One region of the Vibrio pomeroyi genome, then DNA from elsewhere that is predicted to be linked to it. Evidence: predicted binding sites of a transcription regulator. Region 1 holds the regulator's gene; each other region holds the start of a gene.
What was found. Region 1 encodes PurR, which represses purine synthesis genes. Its sites were predicted from a motif close to TNANGNAAACGTTTNCNTNA; they were not measured.

Region 2: a site for PurR is predicted at 1,933-1,952, ahead of OCV12_RS11615 (NupC/NupG family nucleoside CNT transporter). Genes of this name have one in related genera too.
Region 3: a site for PurR is predicted at 1,702-1,721, ahead of purT (formate-dependent phosphoribosylglycinamide formyltransferase). Genes of this name have one in related genera too.
Region 4: a site for PurR is predicted at 1,427-1,446, ahead of pyrD (quinone-dependent dihydroorotate dehydrogenase). Genes of this name have one in related genera too.

What each region holds. Positions count from the first base shown of each region.
Region 1 is NZ_AP025506.1:2,430,750-2,434,465, reverse strand. Features, by position in the region: gene OCV12_RS10640 (TVP38/TMEM64 family protein) at 1-304, opposite strand, end outside; gene OCV12_RS10635 (TfoX/Sxy family DNA transformation protein) at 438-1,028, opposite strand; cyclic di-GMP riboswitch class I at 1,156-1,241, opposite strand; gene purR (HTH-type transcriptional repressor PurR) at 1,412-2,416, opposite strand; gene torD (molecular chaperone TorD) at 2,731-3,378, opposite strand; gene torR (two-component system response regulator TorR) at 3,665-3,716, shown strand, end outside.
Region 2 is NZ_AP025506.1:2,674,309-2,678,024, reverse strand. Features, by position in the region: gene OCV12_RS11625 (lytic murein transglycosylase) at 1-702, shown strand, start outside; gene OCV12_RS11620 (LysR family transcriptional regulator) at 873-1,793, shown strand; gene OCV12_RS11615 (NupC/NupG family nucleoside CNT transporter) at 1,999-3,198, shown strand; gene OCV12_RS11610 (cation:proton antiporter) at 3,383-3,716, shown strand, end outside.
Region 3 is NZ_AP025506.1:1,544,261-1,547,976, reverse strand. Features, by position in the region: gene OCV12_RS06915 (LrgB family protein) at 1-446, shown strand, start outside; gene cdd (cytidine deaminase) at 732-1,619, shown strand; gene purT (formate-dependent phosphoribosylglycinamide formyltransferase) at 1,787-2,962, shown strand; gene OCV12_RS06900 (thiopurine S-methyltransferase) at 3,077-3,716, opposite strand, start outside.
Region 4 is NZ_AP025506.1:1,914,710-1,918,425, reverse strand. Features, by position in the region: gene OCV12_RS08725 (NAD-glutamate dehydrogenase) at 1-1,261, shown strand, start outside; gene pyrD (quinone-dependent dihydroorotate dehydrogenase) at 1,574-2,584, shown strand; gene OCV12_RS08715 (cell division protein ZapC) at 2,791-3,339, shown strand.

The DNA of each region.
Region 1 (3,716 bases):
TCAGGAAGGCAAGGGTCGCACCAATAGCGCTTGCGAAAGATACCAGTAGCAAACTGTTCCAGAAGCCAAACAGTGCAGCCCCTAAAAGCGTGACAACCGCAGCTCCAGGAATAGAGAAAGCAGTGATCATTACGTACGCGACAAAATAGATAGCAGCGGCGGCAATAAAGTTGCTGTCAATGTAGTCATTCAAAACGGCTTGTTGGGCCTTGGCATTTTCAAGCGTTAGGTACTGGCCAAAATTGACGCCTAACAATATGATGGTTACGACCAACACAATACCCAATATCATTTTCTTACTCATTGATACTTCCTCTAATTTTCAATGCATACCATTAGTATAGATAGACAGGCAAAGCATAGATTAACTTTCAACAGATATAAAAAAAGCCGCAAAAAATGCGGCTTAGTTATATAAGTAGTTTGAACTGACAAAGTTAATTGACGCGATTGATAAGCTCTTCACGACGCTGCTGCGGTATAACAGACCAATGTGTTCCATTGATCGCACCTTCTAGCGCCCACAGTAATTCAATACTGACAGAGGACGCATGCGATTCCTTGATGGCGTTAAAGGCGTTTACAGAGCCAGATTCATATAAACGTTCAACGGAATCGATTCCTGCTTTTTTCAACATACGCTCAGTGGCGAGTCGAAGATTCGGCAGATCTTTGAGTCGAGTTGGCTTAGCAGAAGACTGTTCAGCTTTTTCTTCTTTAGCAAAACCCAGAGACGTTGTTGCGAGTTCCAAGATTTTCTCTTGGTCTTGCCACAGGCCTTCAGGCAAAGCGAAATATTTAGTAACGACAGGGAAACCACGTTTTTTGTAGACGTACGGTTGAAACCCTTGTTGTTCGAATTGCTTCGTTGTGCATTTGTCTGCCCGTATATGCAACTGGTCATTAACAACCAGAGCAAACATAGTGTCATCAGCAAAAAGACCGAATCCACCAAACATTGAGCGTGACTTAATTTTTCCTAGGGGCTCAAATAACTTCATTGAGTCCTTTAGTATCGGTTTATCCATGTTATTTATCTCGGTGTATTTGAACTACGCCACCAAATAAGCAGGTCCGAGAGATTAGCAAAATGTTGCAATTAAATTGTCAATAGGCTGTAAATTACTAAATTGTCAGTAGTTACTGCATTTTGCCATCGGTAACCCCGCTACCATACCAACGAGTGGTTTAGGCCGGAAGCTTTGCGTCCCACTTTTTCAAGTGGTTTGCCCTGTGCGTGACTGATTGAATAGAATAAAGTTTTTGTTGAATGAGGCTCACACTTGTTATTTCAAAATGTGACATTGCTTCAATTAATGATCTTTCTGTTGTGCATATAGGTTCATTATAGTTGTTGATAAAAAAAGCGCACCCAAAGGTGCGCTTAATGAAATAAAACTCGTTTTATCAATTAATTTAACGTTTTAACTGTACTTCGTTCAACAATCTCAGGGTGCATTTCGAAGACACGCTTCTCGTGATCTTTATCTTTTATACGTTCTAATAAAATCTCGAATGCATTCTTACCAACACGACGTTTAGGTTGGTGAACCGTTGTTAACGGTGGAGAGAAGTACTCAGCTAGTTCGATGTTGTCGTAACCAATGACTGAAATATCTTCAGGGATACGAATGCCTTTTTCTTGCAATCGGCTCATTAAGCCCAGCGCCATTGTATCGTTGAAACAGAATACTGCTGTTGGGCGATCTTTCATGTCAACGATTTGCTCTGCAGCAAGAACAGCAGTATCACACTCGAAGTTACCTTCAATGATCATGTTGTCATCGGCAGTAATCTTAGCTTCATTGAGTGCGCGTTTGTAGCCTGCGATACGTTCTACACAGGCCGCTTTGTCTAAGTGGCCACTTAAACAAGCAATCTTAGAGTGACCGCGCTCAATAAGGTATTTGGTTGCTAGGTAGCCACCTTCTTCAGAGTTATCGATGATCTTGTCAGCTTGAGAACTCTCTGGGCCCCAGTCCATAATCACTTTAGGGATGTCAGCGTGACGATCTAACATCTCTCTTAGTTCTTCAGTTAGGTCTGAACACATAACTAAGATGCCATCTACACGTTTCTCTGCAAGCATTCGAATGTAGTCACGTTGCTTCTCATAGATACCACCCGTGTTACACAGAATCAAAGTGTAACCTTGACGGTAGCAGTAGCTCTCAACACCATCGATAACTTCAGAGAAGAATAGGTTGGTTGATTGAGTAACAAGCATGCCGATAGTGCGTGTTGTATTGCACTTCAAACTACGAGCAACCGCGCTTGGTGCATAGTTCAGTTCATCTACGGCTTTGTTTACTTTTTCTTGAGTCGCTTCTGCAACAAAACGTGTTTTGTTGATTACGTGAGAAACGGTTGTTGTTGATACGCCGGCTAAGCGAGCGACATCTTTTATAGTGGCCATGGTTTTATCCTATTAGAAGCTACTTTCCCAAAGTACGGAATGAAGTAGCCGTTAAGCTACCTAACTAAGAGCTTAAATTTGTAGGGCTCTTTGGGTACTAAAGTGCTAAAAAACAAAAAACCGCTATGAGCGGCTTGTCTTAACACCGAAATGCTCTGAACTTTAATAAGCATAGCATTTCGTGAATGTTTCATATTTTATCGTTTGCGGTCACAATTTTAGACTGACTAGAAATTACTCGCAATAAAATTCACCCAGAAATCCGGGTGAATTGTCACATTCTACTGAATTTATTTACTTAGTCGCCCAATAAGCTATTCACCGGCTAAATATTGAGTGTCCAATTGACAGAATGCGAGTAGCAGAGATGAGACTGAAGCGTAGAAACCGAATTCATCAACGTCATGACATTTAACGTTGAATTTTGGTACCCAAGTTAGGAGTTGTTGCTCGATAAACTGTTGTTGAACAGCAAATGATTTCTCTAGCTCTTCTTCAAGCTCTGTTTCGTTAGAACGGATGATCAAGTTACCAAGGAAATCGAGTTCGATAGCAATGTGGTCTGCTGGCTCTTTCAGGTCTTGGTTAACCACTAAATTGTGTTTAGCCATGATCTCTTCCATCTCTTTTGCAGGCTTATCGTTTAATAGGCCAGTCTCACCGATGTACATAGAAGCGTATGGAAGGGCACCATGTTTATCCGTCTTTAAGAAAAGGTCACAAAAGTCAGCAGACAGTTCTAGCTGAGCGTCTTCACGTGTTTGCAGACGATTTAGCGCATCAACTAAGCTATCAATCGCAGGCTTTAGTGTTTCATTTTCACCTAAACCAGTTAGGAAAGAACGAATCTCAACAGAGTGGTAGTGATCGAGTTCTTCTTGAGTGAGCTCTTTGGCGAATAAGCTTGATAGCCACCAGTAGATTTCTGCTCTTTGCTCGTTGAACGCTTTCGTATCTTTCATTTCTTGGATCCTGATTTAGTCTTGCGGCGTTTGCATACTCAATATCGTCAAGTGATTTGGGATATAAACACCAAGGCTGAATAACAAGGTTATTTGCGAAACGCAAAGTTACTCGTTAGTAGTAATGCCTATATTGAATTGCGATGGGCGATAAATAGCAAGGTTTAAGATTGTCTTGTATCAAAAAAGATTCATCTTTCTGGCTTTTATCTTCTGTAACACTAGAATTGTTACTAGTTATGAATAGAATAGTTACTGAAACTATTAAATAAGAAAAGTGGTGTAGATGAGCTATCACGTATTAGTCGTAGAAGATGATGTGGTAACCCGCAGTAAAC
Region 2 (3,716 bases), 240 kb from region 1:
TATAAGAAGCATTACACAGCGCTAAAGCGTATTGGTGATGAATATGGTGTTCAACCAAGATTCATTGTCGCGCTATGGGGCGTTGAGAGTAACTTTGGTAAGTTCACTGGTAACTACAGTGTTATCGATGCGCTAACGACCATGGCTTACGAAGGACGCAGAGAAGCGTTTTTCCGCAGCGAAGCAATGGCGGCGTTGAAGATTCTTGATCAAGGCCATATTACACCAAAAGAGATGAAAGGCTCTTGGGCTGGTGCTATGGGGCAACCTCAGTTTATGCCAAGCTCATTCTTAGCGTTTGCCGCTGATGGTAATGGCGACGGTAAGAAAGACATTTGGGGTACTGAAGAAGATGTGTTTGCTTCGGCAGCCAATTACCTTAGCCAATCAGGTTGGGATGATAAGTACACTTGGGGCCGTCAGGTTCACGTACCGTCAACCGTGTCTATTGATTTGCAAGGCCGAACTGAAGACAAAGCGAAGTACCTAAAAGAGTGGTCTGAACTTGGTATTAAGCGCTACGACGATCGCCCATTGCCGACGCTTGATGAAGACATTAAAGCTTGGTTGATTATGCCGGATGACGAAGCGGGTCGTTCGTACCTCATTTACAACAACTACAATGTGTTAATGAAGTGGAATCGTTCTTACTACTTTGCTTTGGCAGTTAGCCACCTAGCAGACAGAATTAAGTTTAATTAATCGGCCTAATTTGATTAGCAGACTTAATTTGATTAATAGACCTAGCTTGCTTTGATAGCAATTGGCCTACCATAGGCAGAACGAACTAAAGGACTCTTCGGAGTCCTTTTTGATTTTATATTTCAGAGATTTAAGAAGGTGGTCTTGTGCTAACAGATAGAGCTGCACAGATGGTGATATTCCATGCATTAATTAAGCATGATGGCTTTACCAGTGCTGCGAAAAGCTTGAACGTTTCGGTGTCTCATATCAGTAAACAAGTTGCTTTGCTTGAAGACTCCATTGGCATCAAGCTGGTACAACGAACCACACGTAGTCTAACGCTGACCGAAGCTGGGGAAGTGTTCTATCAGCACTGTGAGCAACTGTTTAACACGGTAAAAGCGGCTCAAATGGATATGGATAGCCAGCGTGATGACATTTCTGGAATATTGCGTGTTGGGTTGTCACAGTCATTTGGTACTTTGCACATCATTCCTGCGATTGATCAGCTCAGACAGCTTTATCCTCAGTTGAGAATCGAGGTCCACTTGTTTGACTACAAGGTGGATATGATTGAAGAGCGATTGGATCTCTGGATCACCAATAACGAAGACCTGCCTGAAGGGTACATTGCGCAGCGATTAGCTGACAGTCAGTTTGTGGTTGCAGCATCGCCGGATTATCTGATTAAAGCAGGGACGCCACATGTACCTTCTGACCTGATTGACCATAACTGTCTTATCTATCGTAGCCGAGAGCGAGATTACACCTCGTGGGCGTTTGATAATGGCCAAGAGAATCTTAGCGTTAAAGTAGCGGGCGATTACTCGGTGGACTTAGCAGAGGCAGTACGCGATGCAGCGGTATCAGGGTGGGGAGTGGCTTACTTAGCAACTTACCTAGTTAAGGAAGAGTTTAGAACGGGCAAATTAATTCAAGTTTTGCCTGAATGGCGCGCTAGCCAATTAATGCCATTTTATGCCGTGTATCCGAGTCGAAAGAACATGCCGAAGAAGCTTTCTGCGGTGATTGAGTTCATCAAAGATCATATCGGATCGCCGACGTACTGGGATGAAAACCTGAAAACTTGCGTTGAACTGCATCGCTAACTGTTTCCAAATCTATAAATATAATTTCCATATGGAAAAAGTATGGTTTTTAATCAAACTTAATTATTAAAATTCAATAACTTAATTTATATCATCACTCAAAGGTGATTACCCCAACATCACGTTAACAACCACCACTTGCCGCAAACGATTTCCTCTATAGAATGCGTCGCCTTTCCTATCTACAACTTTTAGGTTGACGCACATGGCTTCGCTACTTGGAATTATCACTATTTTAGTTGCCGCTTGGTTACTATCTACGGACAGAAAAAATATTCCACTAAGAACAGTCTCTTTGGCTTTCTTATTACAAATCTCATTCGCGCTGTTGGTTCTGTATGTACCAATGGGTAAAGAAGCGTTGAATGCAGCCACAGGTGCGGTATCTAGCTTGATCAACTACGGTCAAGAGGGGATTAACTTCCTATTTGGTGGCCTTACGAATAACGGTTTCGTTTTCGCGATTAACGTTCTAGGCATCATTATCTTTTTCTCTGCACTGATCTCGGGTTTGTACCACATCGGCTTTATGCCAAAGGTGATCAACCTTATCGGTGGCGCGCTGCAGAAGTTCTTGGGCACAGGTCGTGCCGAGTCACTGTCTGCGACAGCAAATATCTTCGTTGGCATGATTGAAGCGCCATTGGTGGTTAAGCCTTACTTGAAGCACATGACAGACTCACAACTGTTTGCTGTGATGGTGTGTGGTTTGGCTTCTGTCGCTGGTGGTACGCTAGTGGGTTATGCATCGCTTGGTGTTGACCTAAATTATCTGATCGCTGCGGCATTCATGTCTGCACCTGCGGGTCTATTGATGGCTAAGATCTTAGTGCCAGGTAGCGCTGATGACGCTCAAGAAAATATTGAGTCTGATGTTGAAATTCCACGAGCAACAAACGTAGTTGAGGCAATGGCAGATGGGGCTATGTCTGGACTTCGTATTGCCGTTGCGGTGGGTGCGACACTTCTAGCCTTTATCAGTGTGATTGCAATGCTGAATGGCTTATTAGGTATTGTTGGCGGTTGGTTTGGCGTAAACCTAAGCTTTGAACTGATCCTAGGTTATGTGTTCGCACCCGTTGCATGGCTGATCGGTGTGCCATGGTCTGAGGCTGTGGTTGCAGGTTCACTGATCGGTAACAAGATTGTCGTGAACGAGTTCGTGGCCTTCATCCAGCTAATGGATGCTAAAGAAGCGCTAAGTGAACACTCACAAGCGATCGTGACTTTCGCTCTATGTGGTTTTGCTAACATCTCAACAATGGCGATTCTAATTGGTGGCTTGGGCAGCTTGGTACCAGAGCGTCGCTCTTTCATCTCACAATACGGCTTTAAAGCAATTTGTGCAGGTGTGTTTGCCAACCTAATGAGTGCAGCGATTGCTGGTGTGGTGCTGTCTCTGTAGCTAGATGATAAGTACCGAGTGGATGAGTCAGTCACTTTATTTCCCCGATAGTAAAGTGACTGATTAATCACAATAATATTCGGTTAGCACGAAAAAGAGAGCCTATAGTTTAATGACGTAGGCTTTCTTGTTTCAGCAAATAGGTTTGTGTCACAGGGTGTGGTACAAATTTTTAGGGGCACAAATGGATTTGTCGATTACTTCTTCTTTGGCGTTAATTGGACTCTTGTCTTTAGCTTGTCAGCTGCTCGGCTGGCGTTTGCGTCTTCCCGCGATTCTCCCTCTTCTCATTGTTGGCCTGCTGTTAGGTCCCGGTTTAAATGTCCTTAATCCCGATGTTATTTTCGGTGATGTTCTATTCCCGCTGATTTCATTAGGTGTCGCCATCATTCTGTTTGAAGGCGCATTGACTCTGAACTTTAAGGAAATTAGAGGCCACGGTCGAATGGTGACTCACCTCGTGAGTTTCGGCATGTTGATTACATGGGTGTGCATTGTTGTTGGTGCTTACTACTTTG
Region 3 (3,716 bases), 890 kb from region 1:
TTCGAGCTAACTGGCGCATTATTACCTTTGCCTGCACGTTAGGTAGTGTGATGTCGATGACAACCACAGCAATCATTGCGGTAGCTTTTAAAGCCGACCTTAGCTTGATTGCGAGCCTGTTAGGCAAATCGGTGACGACGCCGATCGCGATGGAAGTATCGAGTCATTTAGGTGGTGAGGCAGCCATTGCGGCAATATTGGTTTTGATCGTAGGTCTGTTCGGGGCGATCTTTGCTTATCCTATCTATAATCTGATTGGTATTAAGAGCCCAATTGCCAGAGGTTTAACCATGGGTACGGTTTCTCACGCTCTGGGCACCGCGACTTGTGCGGAAAAGAACCAAGAAGATGCCGCATTCAGTTCATTGGCTTTGGTGCTCTGTGGCGTTATCACCTCAATCATTGCGCCTAGCATATTTTCAGTTGTGATTTGGTTCTATTCTTAACCTAAACGATCACTGCACGATTTAGCCCAACCAGAATGCTGTGATTACAGTGTCTGTTTGGGCTTTTTATTCGCCTTTATTCAGCAATGGCTGTCAAGTCACGGTCTTTTACGAGCAATAAGTGCGATATCAACTGTATAAATGGCTCTTGTAATCGATTTCAAGTGTGACCTCACTCTAATTATGCAAGCCAATGTAACAACAACAATTCAATAGTGATCGTCATCACAGAAAATTCCTGAGCATTGCATAAACTTAAAGCCTAAGGTCAATTAAGGATTCAACATGAACAGTCGTATTACCCTGGCGCTGGAAAGTGCTCCATCATCAATGAAAGCGCTTTTAAGTGACATCGTATTAGCAGACAACTTTGACGCGACATTGTCTCCAGAACAGTTCTCTAGCCTGCTTCAAGCAAGTGGTTTAACAGATGACGAACTACGTATCGCACTACTTCCTTTTGCTGCTGCGTATTCATACGCTCCATTATCTGACTTTTACGTTGGTGCAATCGTGCGTGGTTTGTCTGGTACTTTGTACTTTGGTGCAAACCTTGAGATCGCTGGCGCACAACTTGGCCAAACAGTACACGCTGAGCAATCTGCAATCAGCCATGCATGGATGAAAGGCGAGCAAGGCATCTCAGATATCACCATCAACTTTAGTCCTTGTGGTCACTGTCGTCAGTTTATGAACGAACTGACCACAGCGAAAGAGCTTAAAGTTCAGCTTCCACAACGCGATGAGATGTCACTACAAGAATACCTTCCAGACTCTTTTGGCCCTGCTGATTTAGGTGTGACGACTGGGCTAATGACTAAGCTCGATCATAAGTACACGACTGAAGAAACAACTCCTATTGTTGTAGAAGCACTAGCAGCACTAAACCGCAGTCACGCTCCTTACACCAAAAACCTAAGTGGCGTTTCACTACAGCTGACGTCGGGTGAGGTTTTCACCGGTGCTTACGCTGAAAACGCAGCATTCAACCCTAGCCTACCGCCTCTGCAAGTGGCATTGATTCAACTCAAACTGGCGGGGTTCGACTTTGAACAAATTGAAAGTGCAGCTTTGGTTGAAATAGCTGAAGGCAGCATCAGTCACCTAGCGGATACGCAATCTACATTAGAAGCGATTAATCCCGACATTCCAGTGACTTACTTAGCAATCTAAGTACATCTGGTTAACAAAAATTTAAATAAGCAGCCCTATTTAACGGGGCTGCTTTTTTTATGTTTGTAATTAACGCCACAAGCTGCGCAAACGTTTGCTTTTGTCATTTAAATAAGTATGATCACCCCGTTTTCAATCAATCGTTCAAAAGATCGGAAGGAATTTCTATGTTTGGTACTGCTACTCGTGAAAATGCTACTCGTGTACTTCTATTAGGTTCAGGTGAACTCGGAAAAGAAGTTGCTATCGAGTGCCAACGTTTAGGTTTAGAAGTTATTGCTTGTGACCGTTATGCAGACGCACCAGCAATGCAAGTTGCGCACCGTAGCCATGTATTAGATATGTTAGATGGTGATGCTCTACAAGCTATCATTGAGCTAGAAAAACCAGATTATGTGGTTCCTGAAATTGAAGCTATTGCCACCAGCAAGTTAGTTGAACTTGAAGCACAAGGCTTAAATGTTGTTCCAACGGCGAATGCAACCAAACTAACGATGAACCGCGAAGGTATTCGTCGTTTAGCTGCTGAAGAGTTGAAACTAAGCACTTCGCCTTACCGCTTTGCAGACACCTTTGAAGATTTTTCAGCCGCTGTTGAGTTCGTGGGTATGCCTTGCGTTGTTAAGCCAGTAATGAGTTCTTCAGGCAAAGGCCAAAGCGTTATCAAAACCGAAGAAGATATCCAGAAATCTTGGGACTACGCACAAGAAGGCGGTCGTACTGGCGCGGGTCGTGTGATCGTTGAAGGCTTCATCGACTTTGATTACGAAATCACGCTTCTAACCGTTCGTGCAGTCGACGGTGTTCATTTCTGTGCGCCTATCGGTCACCGCCAAGAAGACGGTGACTACCGTGAATCATGGCAGCCACAGGTCATGTCTGACAACGCTCTGAAAGCGGCGCAATACACGGCAGAGCAAGTGGTTAACGCACTAGGCGGTCACGGCATCTTCGGTGTTGAACTGTTCGTTAAAGGCGACCACGTGATCTTCAATGAAGTCTCCCCTCGCCCACACGATACTGGCTTAGTGACTCTGATGTCTCAAGACTCATCGGAATTTGCACTACACGTACGCGCATTTACAGGTATGCCGATCAAATCAATTACTCAGTATGGCCCTTGTGCCTCTGCAGTAATCCTTGGCCAAGGCACATCAACGAATATCCGCTTTGAAGGCCTTGCAGAAGCGCTAGACGCACCACAAACGCAGGTTCGTCTGTTTGGTAAGCCTGACATTGATGGTCGCCGTCGTCTAGGTGTAGCGTTAACTCGTCGTAATAGCACAGAAACAGCAATCGAAGATGCCATTGAAAGTGCTTCGAAAGTGAAAGTGATTTACTAACCTGCTATTCAATTCTGAACAATCACGAGTTCAAATCTGAACAATAAAAAAGACGGGCTATCGAGCCCGTCTTTTTGTTGGTGTTATCTGTTGGCTTAACTAAGCAGACTGAACTTAAGCGTCTGACTCAATCAAATACACTTCTTCACAGAAGCGAGACAACCCTTTCTTCGCAATCTTAGGATGTTCATCGTCTGCGATGTCCTGATTCAACAATGTGATCTTATAACCTTCGAACAACTGATCAATTTCTAGCTTAGGCACGCTAAACGGAGGCCCAGCCATTTCGCTTTGGTCATAATCCAGCGTCACCAGAAGGATCTTACCGCCCGGTTTCAGTAGTTGTTTCAAACGCTCGACATACTGCACTCGCATCTCTTCAGGCAATGCCACTAAAGAAGCGCGGTCATAAATAATGTCAACAGGCTGAATAGGCGCTGTGAAGTAGTCACCCGTGTAAACACTCAGTTCATCGAATTGGTAAAGCTCATGCTGACCATTAATTTGAGTCACAGTCGGCGTGTAAAAATGCTCTGAGAAAAATGCGCGTACCGCGATTTGGCTAAGCTCAACCCCTTGAACCTCTTCATGTTTAGACGCTAACCAAATCAGATCTTCGCTTTTGCCACAAAGTGGGACAAACACACTCTTCTCGTAGCTAGGGTCGGTTTTTTTCCAAAATTCAATCAGAAGTGGGTTTACATCTTCAAGGTGGAAACCAATTTGGTTGGCTGCCCATTTATTGTGCCAAAAT
Region 4 (3,716 bases), 520 kb from region 1:
AGTGCTTGAGTCAATGGAAGACGAAGTTGGCGAAATCGTATTAGATGATGCGTACTGCCAAGCTGAGTCTATCTCTGTTACTGAGCATCAAGGTGTTGGCTTAGTGAAAGAGCAAATCCGCTTCATCCACACAATGGAGAAAGCAGGGTACTTGGATCGTGGTTTGGAATACATCCCAGATGACGAAACGCTTCTAGAACGTGAGAAGCAAGGCCAAGCACTAACAAGACCTGAACTATCAGTATTGATCGCTTACGGCAAAATGGTACTGAAAGAAGATCTTGTGAGTGATGATATTGCGAATGATGAGTTCCATGCTCAACAGTTAATGCAATACTTCCCAACCGAGTTACGCCGTAACTATTCTCAACACATGGATAACCATCCACTGCGTGCTGAGATCATTGCGACAGCCCTTGCAAACCAAATGGTTAACGAGATGGGCTGTAACTTTGTGACTCGTTTGCAAGAAGAGACGGGCGCAAACATTGTTGATATTGCGAATGCTTACGCGGCATCTCGTGAGATCTACGGCTTGGGCAAAGTGCTTAAGAGCATTCGTGAACTGGACAATATCTCAAGTTCTGAAGCTCAATACGAGTTGCTTTACCACGTGCGCCGCACATTGCGTCGTCTAGCGCGTTGGTTGCTAAGAAACCGTACTGGCAAACAATCAGTCAACGCGTTGATTGAGCTATACCAAGGTGATGTGGTTGCTATTACTGAGAAGTTGGATGAAAACCTAGTAGCTTCAGAAGTAGAAGAGCATCAAGCAATGGCTCAGGTATGGATTGACCAGGGTGTAACAGCAGAACTGGCGAATTCAGTGGCTCGTTTGTCTAGCTTGTACTCAGCACTGGATATATCCACAGTGGCTCGTGAAACGGGTAAAACAGTACAGCAAGCGTCTAAGCTTTACTTCAACCTTGGCGACCGTTTGTCTCTGCACTGGTTCTTGAAGCAAATCAATGGCCAAGCGGTAGACAACAACTGGCAAGCGCTGGCACGTGCTGCATTCAGAGAAGATCTGGATTGGCAGCAACGTCAGTTAACTGGCCAAGTTCTTAACTGTGGTTGTGGTTCAGACTTAGATGTTATTAAAGCATTGGACGACTGGATGGAAAGCAACTCAGTTTCTCTACATCGTTGGGAAAGCATCTTGAACGAATTCAAAGTGGGTTCTGTTCATGAGTTTGCTAAGTTCTCAGTGGCGTTACGTGAGTTGATGTTACTGAATCTAAACTGTATGTCGAAAGACTAATAGTTAGATAGAAACGAAAAACTATAAGGGCAGGCCATTAGGTCTGCCTTTTTCGTTTGGTTAAACAGTTCTCGATAAATTAACTATTCGTACAAGTATCACAGTATCAGTGAGCTGATGGCAGAACAGGTATAAGGAACATTCCTAAAAGATAATCTGGGCTTGAAACGGTAACGTTTGCTTAATAATGAACCTCATTCGTTAGCAAACTCGATTATCTTACCCTTACAGTCAGTAATAGATTGAATAGTTGGGTAAATAAGTAAATAATATCGCCCCGTTTACACGGGGCTTTTTTCTATCGGAGGCACAATGCTTTACCGTCTAGCCAGAACTGGCTTTTTCCAACTTGATGCCGAAAAGGCACATGATCTTGCAATTCAAAATTTCAAACGCTTCACAGGTACACCTATTGATCTTTTGTATCGCCAACAATTACCTCACCGACCTGTAGAGTGCATGGGTCTTACTTTTAAAAACCCAGTTGGCCTTGCGGCTGGCTTAGATAAAAACGGCGAATGTATCGATGCATTTGGCGCAATGGGTTTTGGTTTCGTAGAAGTAGGGACTGTTACTCCTCGTCCGCAAGCGGGTAACGACAAACCTCGTTTGTTCCGTCTTGTTGAAGCTGAAGGCATCATCAACCGCATGGGCTTTAATAACCTCGGCGTTGATAACCTTGTTGAGAATGTTAAGAAGTCGAACTACGACGGCATCTTAGGCATCAACATCGGTAAGAACAAAGACACACCAATTGAAAAGGGCGCTGAAGATTACTTGATCTGTATGGAGAAGGTATATCAATACGCTGGTTACATTGCTGTGAACATCTCTTCACCAAACACTCCAGGGCTTCGTTCTCTTCAATATGGCGAAGCACTAGACGATCTATTGTCTGAACTGAAAACGAAACAATCTGAACTAGAAGAGAAGCATGGTAAATATGTTCCTCTTGCTCTTAAGATTGCTCCGGATCTAAGTGACGATGAAATCAGCCAAATTTGTGAATCATTGATCAAAAATAAGATCGATGGTGTGATCGCAACAAACACAACATTGGATCGTTCAATCGTTGAAGGAATGAAGCATTGCGACGAAGCGGGTGGTCTAAGCGGACGTCCAGTTCAATCTCGCAGTACTGAAGTTGTTCGTAAACTTTATCAAGAGCTTGGTGACCAACTGCCGATCATCGGGGTAGGTGGTGTTGATTCGTATGTTGCTGCAAAAGAGAAAATGATGGCAGGCGCTAAGCTTGTACAAGTTTACTCTGGTTTCATTTACAAAGGTCCAGGCCTTGTAGGCGACATCGTTAAAAATCTTTAAGCGGCAAGACGCTTTTATTTCTGAAAAGCGACAATCTGGCATCGTCTTAATAAAAGAGACACTGTAACTCACTGAGTTGTAGAGAAAAGCGACAAAAAAGAGGAATTCATTTCCTCTTTTTTTTTGCCTATTGCTCAGTAAAATTACTGTAATTGAAGGTAATTTTGCGTTTTACCTAATGGAATGGTTCAACAGTGTGAGACGAAATGATGCTTAAACCTAGCGATACATGGAGTTGGTATTACGATGAGCAGCAATGTTCATTAATGCTAAACCTCGGAGAGGATATGATTTTCAAAACGAATCTGGTCCGCAATAAGCTGGTGGACTGCGCGTTTCGAGATAATGAATTCACCGTTGATGACGCATCTTCATACCAAACCTTCAAAGAACAAATTTCTGGCTTAGAACTGTCTGAGCCTCGCCAAGCTGAATTGGCACTCTATTGTGTGGCAGCAAAGCGCTTCCATAAGCCTGTACAGCCTAAGAGTTGGTTCTTCGACTCACAAGGTACAGGTCATGAATATCCTCAAGAAGGGGATATTGTACAAATGAATAATGAGCATAGCTTAGGGTATTTCATTGTATTAGAAGTGGGAGAGTGTGCGAGCCTATGCGCATTTGTCGACCTAGAAGAGTTCCTGTTAACGCCTTCAAAAGGGCTTCGATTTGGAGACTCAATTAAGGTGATGCACGATAGAATGATAGACGCGAACGCTATCCTTCATCAGACGCACATCGCGATGGTGGGTTAACCTACAATCTAGCACATCATTTCTACCACGCATCGCAGCATACAAACGTATAAACCTTCCTCAGAATCGGCTTAATAGCCGATTTTTTTGTGTCTAAAAAACTTCATCCTGATAAATACATCACTGCTTAACTATTTAAATAGTGAACTTACGACTATTTTTTCACCTTAATTTCTGCCCGTTTTCATCGCCAGAAGAGTAAATCTACCGTCTTTATTCCCTGTTTCTGGTCTTTTGTAACTAAATTTCACCCGTAAACTGAGCTTGGTATATACCAATTTTGGGGTGAATATAAATTCACTTTGCTACTTTGGTTAATAGGCGGTCAGAAATGGAGTCGGTTTGATAGGTCTTATGTTCTAAGGGGATGTGGGTAA